Regions from separate parts of the Arthrobacter sp. Soc17.1.1.1 genome, predicted to be linked through region 4. Evidence: riboswitches for the same ligand, from Rfam matches in the RefSeq annotation. Region 4 holds a riboswitch; each other region holds the start of a gene.
What was found. A riboswitch is a leader RNA that binds a small molecule or an ion and turns the genes downstream of it on or off. The one in region 4 is predicted to bind cyclic di-AMP.

Region 1: it holds a riboswitch for cyclic di-AMP, as region 4 does, so the genes downstream of both, V6S67_RS10810 (NlpC/P60 family protein) here and V6S67_RS18965 (C40 family peptidase) in region 4, are expected to answer to the same signal.
Region 2: it holds a riboswitch for cyclic di-AMP, as region 4 does, so the genes downstream of both, V6S67_RS02710 (NlpC/P60 family protein) here and V6S67_RS18965 (C40 family peptidase) in region 4, are expected to answer to the same signal.
Region 3: it holds a riboswitch for cyclic di-AMP, as region 4 does, so the genes downstream of both, V6S67_RS15405 (M23 family metallopeptidase) here and V6S67_RS18965 (C40 family peptidase) in region 4, are expected to answer to the same signal.

Annotation. Positions count from the first base shown of each region.
Region 1 covers NZ_JBAJII010000001.1:2,324,909-2,327,101, reverse strand. Annotated here, with positions in the region: gene mutM (bifunctional DNA-formamidopyrimidine glycosylase/DNA-(apurinic or apyrimidinic site) lyase) at 1-661, shown strand, start outside; cyclic di-AMP (ydaO/yuaA leader) riboswitch at 815-991, shown strand; gene V6S67_RS10810 (NlpC/P60 family protein) at 994-1,836, shown strand; gene V6S67_RS10805 (VOC family protein) at 1,973-2,193, shown strand, end outside.
Region 2 covers NZ_JBAJII010000001.1:574,264-576,456, forward strand. Annotated here, with positions in the region: gene serC (phosphoserine transaminase) at 1-92, opposite strand, end outside; gene V6S67_RS02705 (metal-dependent transcriptional regulator) at 336-1,034, shown strand; cyclic di-AMP (ydaO/yuaA leader) riboswitch at 1,277-1,429, shown strand; gene V6S67_RS02710 (NlpC/P60 family protein) at 1,435-2,193, shown strand, end outside.
Region 3 covers NZ_JBAJII010000001.1:3,336,665-3,338,857, reverse strand. Annotated here, with positions in the region: gene V6S67_RS15410 (siderophore-interacting protein) at 1-777, shown strand, start outside; cyclic di-AMP (ydaO/yuaA leader) riboswitch at 940-1,165, shown strand; gene V6S67_RS15405 (M23 family metallopeptidase) at 1,421-2,193, shown strand, end outside.
Region 4 covers NZ_JBAJII010000003.1:78,284-80,476, forward strand. Annotated here, with positions in the region: gene V6S67_RS18960 (metal-sensitive transcriptional regulator) at 1-276, opposite strand, end outside; cyclic di-AMP (ydaO/yuaA leader) riboswitch at 590-802, shown strand; gene V6S67_RS18965 (C40 family peptidase) at 805-1,683, shown strand; gene V6S67_RS18970 (cytochrome c oxidase assembly protein) at 1,972-2,193, shown strand, end outside.

The sequences.
Region 1 (2,193 bases), on a different contig from region 4:
GAAGCACCTCAAGGTACGCCTGACCCTCTCCGCCGCGCTCGACGAGGAGGGCGTACCGCTGCCCGCCGAGCTGCGCTTCGTGGACCAGCGCATCTTCGGCGGCATGTTCGTCGCCGACCTGCAGCCCACCGGGGACGGCCACCCGGGAGGGCTGGGCGAGGGCGGCCTGCCCCTCGTGCCGCATCAGGCCGCGCACATCGCACGCGACCTCCTCGACCCCGCATTCGACCCCGAGGCCTTCCACCGACGCCTCCGCACGCGCAGGACCGGACTCAAACGCGCGCTGCTCGATCAGGGACTCGTCTCCGGCATCGGCAACATCTACGCCGACGAGGCCCTGTGGGCGGCCCGGTTCCACTACGCCCGGCCCACCGATACGCTGCGGCGCCCGGACACCCAGCGCATCGTCGAGGCGGCCACCGACGTCATGACCCGCGCCCTGGCGGCCGGGGGCACGAGCTTCGACGCGCTCTACGTGAATGTCAACGGCGCCTCGGGCTACTTCGCGCGGGACCTCGAGGCCTACGGCCGTGCCGGGCAGCCCTGCCGCCGGTGCGCGGCCGAGGGTCGGCACACGCTGATCCGCCGGGAGTCCTTCATGAACCGGTCCTCCTACCTCTGCCCGCACTGCCAGCCGAGACCGCGCAACGCGAGGATGTAGCCCTCCCGGGGAGTGCAGGACGTGATGCGGGACGTGATCTTTCCCTCGTGATCCAAACGTGACAATCCGGGACCCCTCGCGTACCGTGGAAGCCGTGCCCGCGCCACCACGGCGGGGCGCCCATCCTCTTTCTGCCGAACCCTGTCGATGAGGATGGACCGTTCGCACAAACCATTCGACAGGGGCGGGGGAACCAGTAGCGGACTCTTCGACGAGTCCTAGGGGTAAAGACACGCGTCGACCAGCTTGGGGGCAATGGTCGGCAGGTGCGTGTCCGGATGTCCCATCCGAACCCGACAGCTAACTTCGCAGGCATTGGGAAAGGCAACAGCATGTCCAAGAGCCATACCGCGCGCCACCGGGCAGTCCCCACGCGCACCAACCCCCTCGTCACCGCCTCCCGCGCCGTCACCGCGACCGCGTCCGTCGCCGGCAAGCCCGCCGCGGTCGTCGTCACCGCGTCCGGCCTCCTGTTCGGTGCGGCACTGCCCGCCAGCGCAGCCGGCGAGATCAGCATCGACACCCAGCAGTCCGCAGCGAGCACCACCGCGGCAGGCACCTACACCGTGCAGGCCGGCGACACGCTCGGCAGCATCGCCTCCTCGCACGGCGTCAGCCTCGAGACGCTGTTCGCGGCCAACGGCCTCGGCTACAGCTCGGTCATCTACCCCGGCCAGGCCATCTCGCTGGGCGGCTCCATCGCCCCGCAGCAGTCCGCTCCGCAGCAGTACTCCGCCCAGTCGGTGTCGGTCCAGGCCGTCCCCGCGAGCACCACGGCGGCCCCGGGCAACTCCACGGGACTCAGCACGCAGTCAGCCGCCTCCATCGCGCCGAGGGCGGCCTCGCTCTCCGGCATCGCCGGCACGGCGATGCAGGGCGTCGGCTCGGGCTACGTCTACGGCGGCACCTCCTACGGCGCCTGGGACTGCTCCGGCTTCGTCCAGTGGGTCTACGCCCAGCAGGGCATCAGCCTGCCCCGCACCACGTGGGCTCAGTTCGCCGCCCTGCGGCCCACCAGCAACCCCCAGCCGGGTGACCTGGTGAGCCAGAACGGTGGCAGCCACGTGGGCATCTACCTCGGCAACGGCCAGATGGTCAGCGCGCTGAACCCGTCGCAGGGCACGCAGGTGCACCCGGTCGGCGTCATGGCCGTGGACGGCTACTACACCCGCTAAGGCGGACGGGCGGTGCAGACCGGCGGCGAAGGCCGGTAGCGACGCAGGAAGGGCGGGGTGCCGAGCACCCCGCCCTTTGCCGTACCCGGGTTCGGGTGTACATTCCGGCGGGTCACCCCTACCCGGAGGAGCACCCATGTTTCGAGGATTCGCCACCGTCACCTTCTACGCCGACGATCTCGCCGCCGCCCGGAACTGGTACACGGACGTGCTGGGGATGGAGCCGTACTACGCGTTCCCGCCGCCGCCCGACCCTCCCGCCTACCTCGAGTTCCGGGTGGGCGACGACGAGGACGAGCTCGGGTTCATCGACCGGAGGTACGGCCCGCCGGGCGCGTCCCTCGGCCCGGGTGGCGC
Region 2 (2,193 bases), on a different contig from region 4:
TCCACCTGGCCGCTCCTGACCTTCGACGGGCCCGCGCCGAAACGGCCGTCCGAGGGCAGGAGGTGGTCGGGGATGCGGGGCGAGTCACTCATGCGATGCTCCAGCTGTTGGGCGGCAGGTACGGCCTCATTCTGCCCCAGCGGTCCCGGGCCCTCCATTTGTTAACCGGCCGCGGGAAGCCGCCCCGACGGCGTTCCGCCCGATTGCCGGGGCCAATGCGCCATGGGTTAACCTTGGGAGGCGTGGGGCGGAGCAGTCCGTGGCGGCTTTGGCCTGCCTCACCGGCGTGAGGCATTCCAGCCGCGCACCCGCACCGCACCAAGGAGCTGAACCGCATGACGGACCTCATCGACACCACCGAGATGTACCTGCGGACCATCCTTGAACTCGAGGAAGAGAACATCGTCGCCCTCCGCGCGCGCATCGCCGAACGCCTCCGCCACTCGGGCCCGACCGTCTCGCAGACCATCGGCCGCATGGAGCGTGACGGTCTGGTGGTCGTCTCCGGTGACCGGCACCTCGAGCTCACCGAACTGGGCCGCCACAGGGCCACGGGTGTCATGAGGAAGCACCGTCTGGCGGAGCGGCTGCTCAGCGATGTCATCGGCCTCGACTGGGCCTACGTCCACGACGAGGCCTGCCGCTGGGAGCACGTGATGAGCGAGCGGGTGGAGCGGCGGCTCTACGAACTCCTCGGCAAGCCCTCCGAATCGCCGTACGGCAACCCGATCCCCGGCCTCGCGGCCATCGGTGGGGTCGAGTCCGAGCGGTTCACCGACGGCGTGGTGACCCTGCTGTCCGCCATGGGCACGTATGCGCCCGGGAATCAGGTCACCCTGGTGCGCCTCGCCGAGCCGATCCAGGTGGATCCTGAACTGCTCACGCAGCTCGACGAGGGCGGCCTCCGCCCCGGAGCGCAGCTCACGCTCGAATCCGTGGGCGACTACGTGTCCGTCCGTGTGCCGGGGGTCGAGGGCGCCCTGGAACTGCCGCCCGAGGTCGCCTCGCACGTGTTCGTCTCCGTCGCTGCCTGAGGGCGCCGGGGTCGCCGCCTGGGGTCGCCGTCAGGCGGCGCCGGCCGGCGGATCCGCCGGGTCCCGAAGCGCCACCACGCCGGTGCACAGGCGGTCCCTGGAGTCGGCGTCGTCACCAAGAACACACCATTCCGTGATCGTAACGTGACAAACGGGTGTTTTTGTTGTAGCTTTCATCTCGTGCCAAATTCGCTCTAGATCCGGCACCCTCCTGCAAATCGCCTAGCTCTGCCATTGCTCGAGGTCCGTCCGCACCATCGCATGGCAGAGGCGGGGGAACCAATTTCTGGGTTTCGTAACCGAAATCCTTGGGGTTAAGTCGCTGCTTCACGCAGTGGCCGGGTGACTCCCATCCGAATCCGACAGCTCACCTCGCAGGCGTTGGGAGAGGCAATCCAACGTGTCCAATAGCTCTTCACTGGGCCGCCACCGTGCGGCCCGGAACGTCAGCGCGCTGACGAACCTGTCCACTGCAGTCACCTCGAACGCCGGATCGGTCGGCCGCCAGGCAGCCGTCATCGTCGCCGCCTCGGGCCTCGTCCTCACAGCCGGCCTCCCGGCCCACGGCGCCACCCCCGCAGAGCGTGAAGTAACCTCCTCCACGGCGTTGACCGTGAGCCGGGTCGTCTCGGCCGAGGTCACCGTCCCCGCCACCGCCACGGTCTCCTTCGACCGCGTGGCCGTCGAGGTCACCGCCGCCCCCGAACCCGTCGTCGAGGCACCTGCGCCCGTCGTCGAGGAGCAGGCACCCGCCGCGCCGGCCCCGGTCGCAGCACCCGTCGCCGTCGCTCCCGCCCCGGTCGCAGCGCCGGCCGCACCCGCCCCGGCGGCAGCACCTGTCGTCGCCGCTCCCGTCGCAGCGCCGGCTCCCGTGGCACCTGCCGCAGCGCCCGCCGCCGTCGCACCGGCCCCCGCGGCTCCCCAGCCCGCTCCTGCCCCCGCCCCGTCCTCCGGCGTCGCTGCCGGCCTGGTCGGCTCGGCGTACGCCCAGATCGGCGTGGCCCAGGACTGCACCGCCATGGTCGAGAAGGCACTGCGCTCGGTCGGCAAGTCCGTGGGCGATCTCGCCCCGGGCCAGTTCTTCCAGTTCGGCGACGTCGTCGGGAGCCCTGCGCCCGGTGATCTCGTCATCACCGGCGGCCACGTGGCCATCTACGTC
Region 3 (2,193 bases), on a different contig from region 4:
GGCATGGACGCGGAGGAGCGCGGCTCCATGCGCACCTACACCGTGCGCGACTCGCGCTGCTCGGGTCCGCAGCCGGAGATCGACGTGGACTTCGTGATGCACCTCGACGAGGACGGCCGTGGTGGCCCCGCATCCGAATGGGCGGCAGCAGCAAGGCCCGGGGACCGGGTGTGCGTCATCGGACCGAACTCCGCCGCCGCGCAGTGCGCGACGGCGGGTGCCTACGGGGGCATCGAGTGGAGCCCGGGCCTCGCCCAGCACGTGCTCCTCGCCGGCGACGAGACCGCGGTGCCCGCGATCAGCGCCATCCTCGAGTCGCTCCCCGAGGACATCAGCGGCCACGCGTTCCTTGAGGTGCCGGACGGCGCGGACATCCAGCACATCGGCACACGCTCCTCGGTCTCCATCACCTGGCTGGCCCGCGGCCGCCGCCCCCACGGGGAGCTGCTGGAGACCGCCGTCCGGAACGCGGTGCGGCTGCCGGGGTGGGTCTCCCTCTCCGGGGAGGTCGCCGCCAGCGGTGGCAGCGAGCCGGAGGACGTGGACATCGACAGGACCATCCTCTGGGAGACACCGCAGCTGCTCGAGGCGGCGATCGTGCAATCGACCGTCAACCCGGAACGGCCTCCGGGCACCCAGCCCTTCTACGCCTGGATCGCGGGCGAGGCCGCCGTGGTCCGGGGCCTGCGCCGCTACCTCGTGCGTGACGTCGGAGTGGACCGGAAACAGGTTGCTTTCATGGGGTACTGGCGCAAGGGTCGGGCGGAGCTGTCCTGACAGCGCTTCCCGCGGCCGGAACTCAAGTTCTGCCGCACATTTCCTCAGGATTACTGGTGGCAGAGGGCAGTATTGCACGAATTGTCCACAGGGTGGATAACGGAATTGTAACTACGCCTTTCCTCGCCTACTGTTTGAGCAGTCAAGCTCCATCGTGGAATTCAGGTCCGCACGCCTAACCCTGTCAGCGGACCGCCTGGACAACCTGTGACAGGGGTGGAGGATCCACATTCCGGCGGCACGAGCCGCCTCGGGGTGAAGCCCTCACGCATAGTCGACAGCACGGCCCTTCCTGCGCTTCTGCAGCACCGAGGGCCGCGCCGTGGGGGCCGAGTCAACTCTTGCTCGAATCCGACAGCTAACTTCGCGGGCGTGTGAGAGAGGTATGCAGTTGACCCAGACGCTCATGTCCGGGCGCCGTCGAGCGTCCGACGCCCGCCCGGACCAGCACCACGCGATGCCGCAGCTCCCTGCGCACACCCCTCCGCCGAACCGTCGTTCGCTGCGTTCGCAGCCTCACCCCGCGCACAGCCCCCTCTTCGCGGCCTCCCTGCCGGCCGCACAGCCCGTTCCCGCGCCGTCCGTTCCTGCGCCGTCCGTTTCTGCCCCGTCCATCCCGGCACCGACGCGTGCCGTCGCGCCCATGGAGCCGCAATCCGTGGAGACGGGACCCGATGCGTCCGTGCCCTCTGCCGTCCCGACTCCTTCCGGGGACGCGCCGCGTCCCCCCGCCCCGCTGACCCGCCGCGAACTCCGCGCCCGGGAGCGGGCCGCCCAGGAGGCACCCGCCGATGACGCTGTCGCGACCGATGACGCTGTCACCACCGACGCAACTGCCACCGATGCCACCGACGCCACCGCACCTGCCACCGCAGTCGATGACGCTGCCGTCGATGCCTCCGATGCCTCCGATGCCTCCGATGCCTCCGATGCCTCCGATGCCTCCGACGACGCCTCCGCCTCCGCCCCTGTGGCCCTGCCGTCGCGCCGCAGCGTCCGCAGCAGCGGACGCACGCCGTCGTCGGCCCGGCGACGGACGGACGCACGTGCTCTCGCGACCCGCCGGACGGCAGCCCGGAACGCCCTCCCGACGTCGTTCACCCGCCTGCGGGACAACGCCGCCACCGCCGGTATCGTCCTTGCCTCGGCCGGTCTGCTGATGGGCGCCGTCGCGCCGTCGGCCACCTCGGCCCCGGCCCCTGCCGGTGGTGCGGAGGCTGCCGTCGCATCCGGCGTCCCGCAGGCCGTCACCGCGCCCGCAGGAGCCACGGTCACCTTCGGCCTCGAGGCCGCGGGTCCCGCCGCCGAAGGCATCGCCCCGAGCATCGCGAGTGCGCGGGCGCTCTCGGCGTCCCTAGCACCGGCAGCGAAGGAACGCAAGGCCTTCAGCGCCCCGGTGGAGAACCCGGAGGTCGC
Region 4 (2,193 bases):
ATGACTTTCCAGGAGCCCGAGGCTGAGGGCGTGCATAGCGCTGTTCACGGCGGCAACCTGCGTGAGGATATCGATGCAGTATTGGTCCTCATCAACCATGCGGGCTATTCCGCGGACCTGACCTTCGATGCGCTTGAGTCGGCGCAAATAGGCGCTTCTATCGGTCGCGTATCCGTGCTGATGGGGTGCTGCCTCATCGGGCGGGTCCGTCTGGTGGGCTGGTTGTGCTGCGGTAGTAGTGCTGACGCTGACTTCCGGTGCGATGTGGGTGGTCATGGTCGTTCCCCTCATCATCGTCGGCGCATTACTGCCCGGTGTAGGTTGCCGTCGATGCGGTCCTGGGTCATGTGAAATGCATGGCCCTCACCAGTATCCGCCAGCGATAGCGGGCGGTTGAACGAATAACAGGGCTAGAAGTTCCACGAGCGCCCAGTATCGAGTAATTCGTCCGCGTGTCGTGGCAACACGCTCAGTCTCGTTACGCGAACGTGACATCAAATACCATCCTGGGGTATTCTCCTCAGGTGATCCCGGCACCCGTCGAGATCGCTCTCCCGCGCAGAATGCCGAGCCCTGCCGCTGCTCCCGGGATCCGTTCGTACAATCCATATGGCAGGGACGGGGGAACCACGTTTCCACCGGGTCACCGCACGTTCGTGTGTTGACCCTCGGGGTTAAGTCGATCTATCAGCTCATTCCTGCACGGCGTCGCTGCGTGCTGCCATAGGACTGGATTGAGGACGGCCGGGTGACTCCCATCCGAACCCGACAGCTCACCCCGCAGGCATGGGAGAGGCAATCACCATGTCACGTCCGTCCATTTCTGCGCGCCACCGCGCTGTCGTCACCCACTCCATCGCCCTCGAGGGCCTGTCGTATTCCGCGAAGACCGGCGCTGTAGCGCTGGGCAAGCCGGCCATCATCGCAGCTGCTACCGGCGGCCTCGTCTTCGCTGTTGGAGCCCCTGCGGCCCAGGCCGGCACCTACACGCAGGACACCTCCAGCACCCTCACAGCGCAGGCCCCCGCCGCAGCTGCTGCAGGCGTCTACACGGTTGCCTCCGGTGACACCATGGGTGCCATCGCCGCCAAGCACGGCGTGAACCTCGATGCGCTGCTGGCAAGCAACGGCCTGTCCTACGCATCGGTTATCTACCCGGGCCAGCAGATCCAGCTTTCCGGCGGTGCCGCTGCCAGTGTCTCTGTCAGTGCAGCCGCGGTTCCCGCTGCCGCCCCCACCGGCCAGGTCTTCTACAGCGCCCCTGCCGCAGCACCCGCTCCCACGGCAGCCCAGCCCACGTACTCCCTGACCTCGGCCACTGTCGCCCCGATCGCCCCGGTGGCTCCCGCAGCCCCGAGTGTTCCCGCCAGCGGCGTCGGTGCGGCGATCGTGGCATCGGCCTACTCCCAGATCGGGTCCATCCAGGACTGCACTGTTCTTGCTGAGCGGGCACTGCGCTCGATCGGCAAGAACGTCGGAGACCTCGGCCCCATGCAGTTCCTGCAGTACGGAACTGTCGTCGCCACCCCGGCCCCCGGTGACCTCGTGGTCCGTCCGGGGCACGTCGCAATCTACGTCGGTGGCGGCAAGGTCATCAGCAGCGGCATGAATGGTGCGAACCTCACCATGGAGCACCCCCTGTCCGACCTCGCCGGATCGACCTTCGTGCGCGTCGCAGGCTAACTTCACCCTCTGGTGAAGTGGTCGCCCTCAAGCTGAGATAGCGGTGAGCGCCCTGGACGGGGGCACTCACCGCTATTTCATTGTCTGCTTGTCTCTTAGTGCGCTTCAGTCGCTACCTGTGTGGATGCCACTCCGGGCTGAAGGTCCGGCACGGATTGCTAGCACTGTTCGTTAGGTGTCTGCTTCCATTTTTGGGACTGCGGAGGGTGCGGAGTGCCGGTACCCGATCCGTGGGGATGAATGAGCTAGACGTTGGCGAGACCGTGAAGTTGGGATGGTTGTACATCAGTGAGTGATCCGTGGGTGAGTGGACCGGTGTGGATACCGGAGGCCCCGCCGTCGTGGGCAACCTACCTGGCGCCGACCCTGCAACCGATCCCGCTGATCCCCGGAATCGCTTTGGTCCTGGGTGTGCTGTATCTGGCTGGCGCGATCCGCCTGTGGTCGATGGGTCGTTCCTGGCCGCTGTGGCGGACGGCGATCTTCTTGGCGGGCTGCACCATCATCATG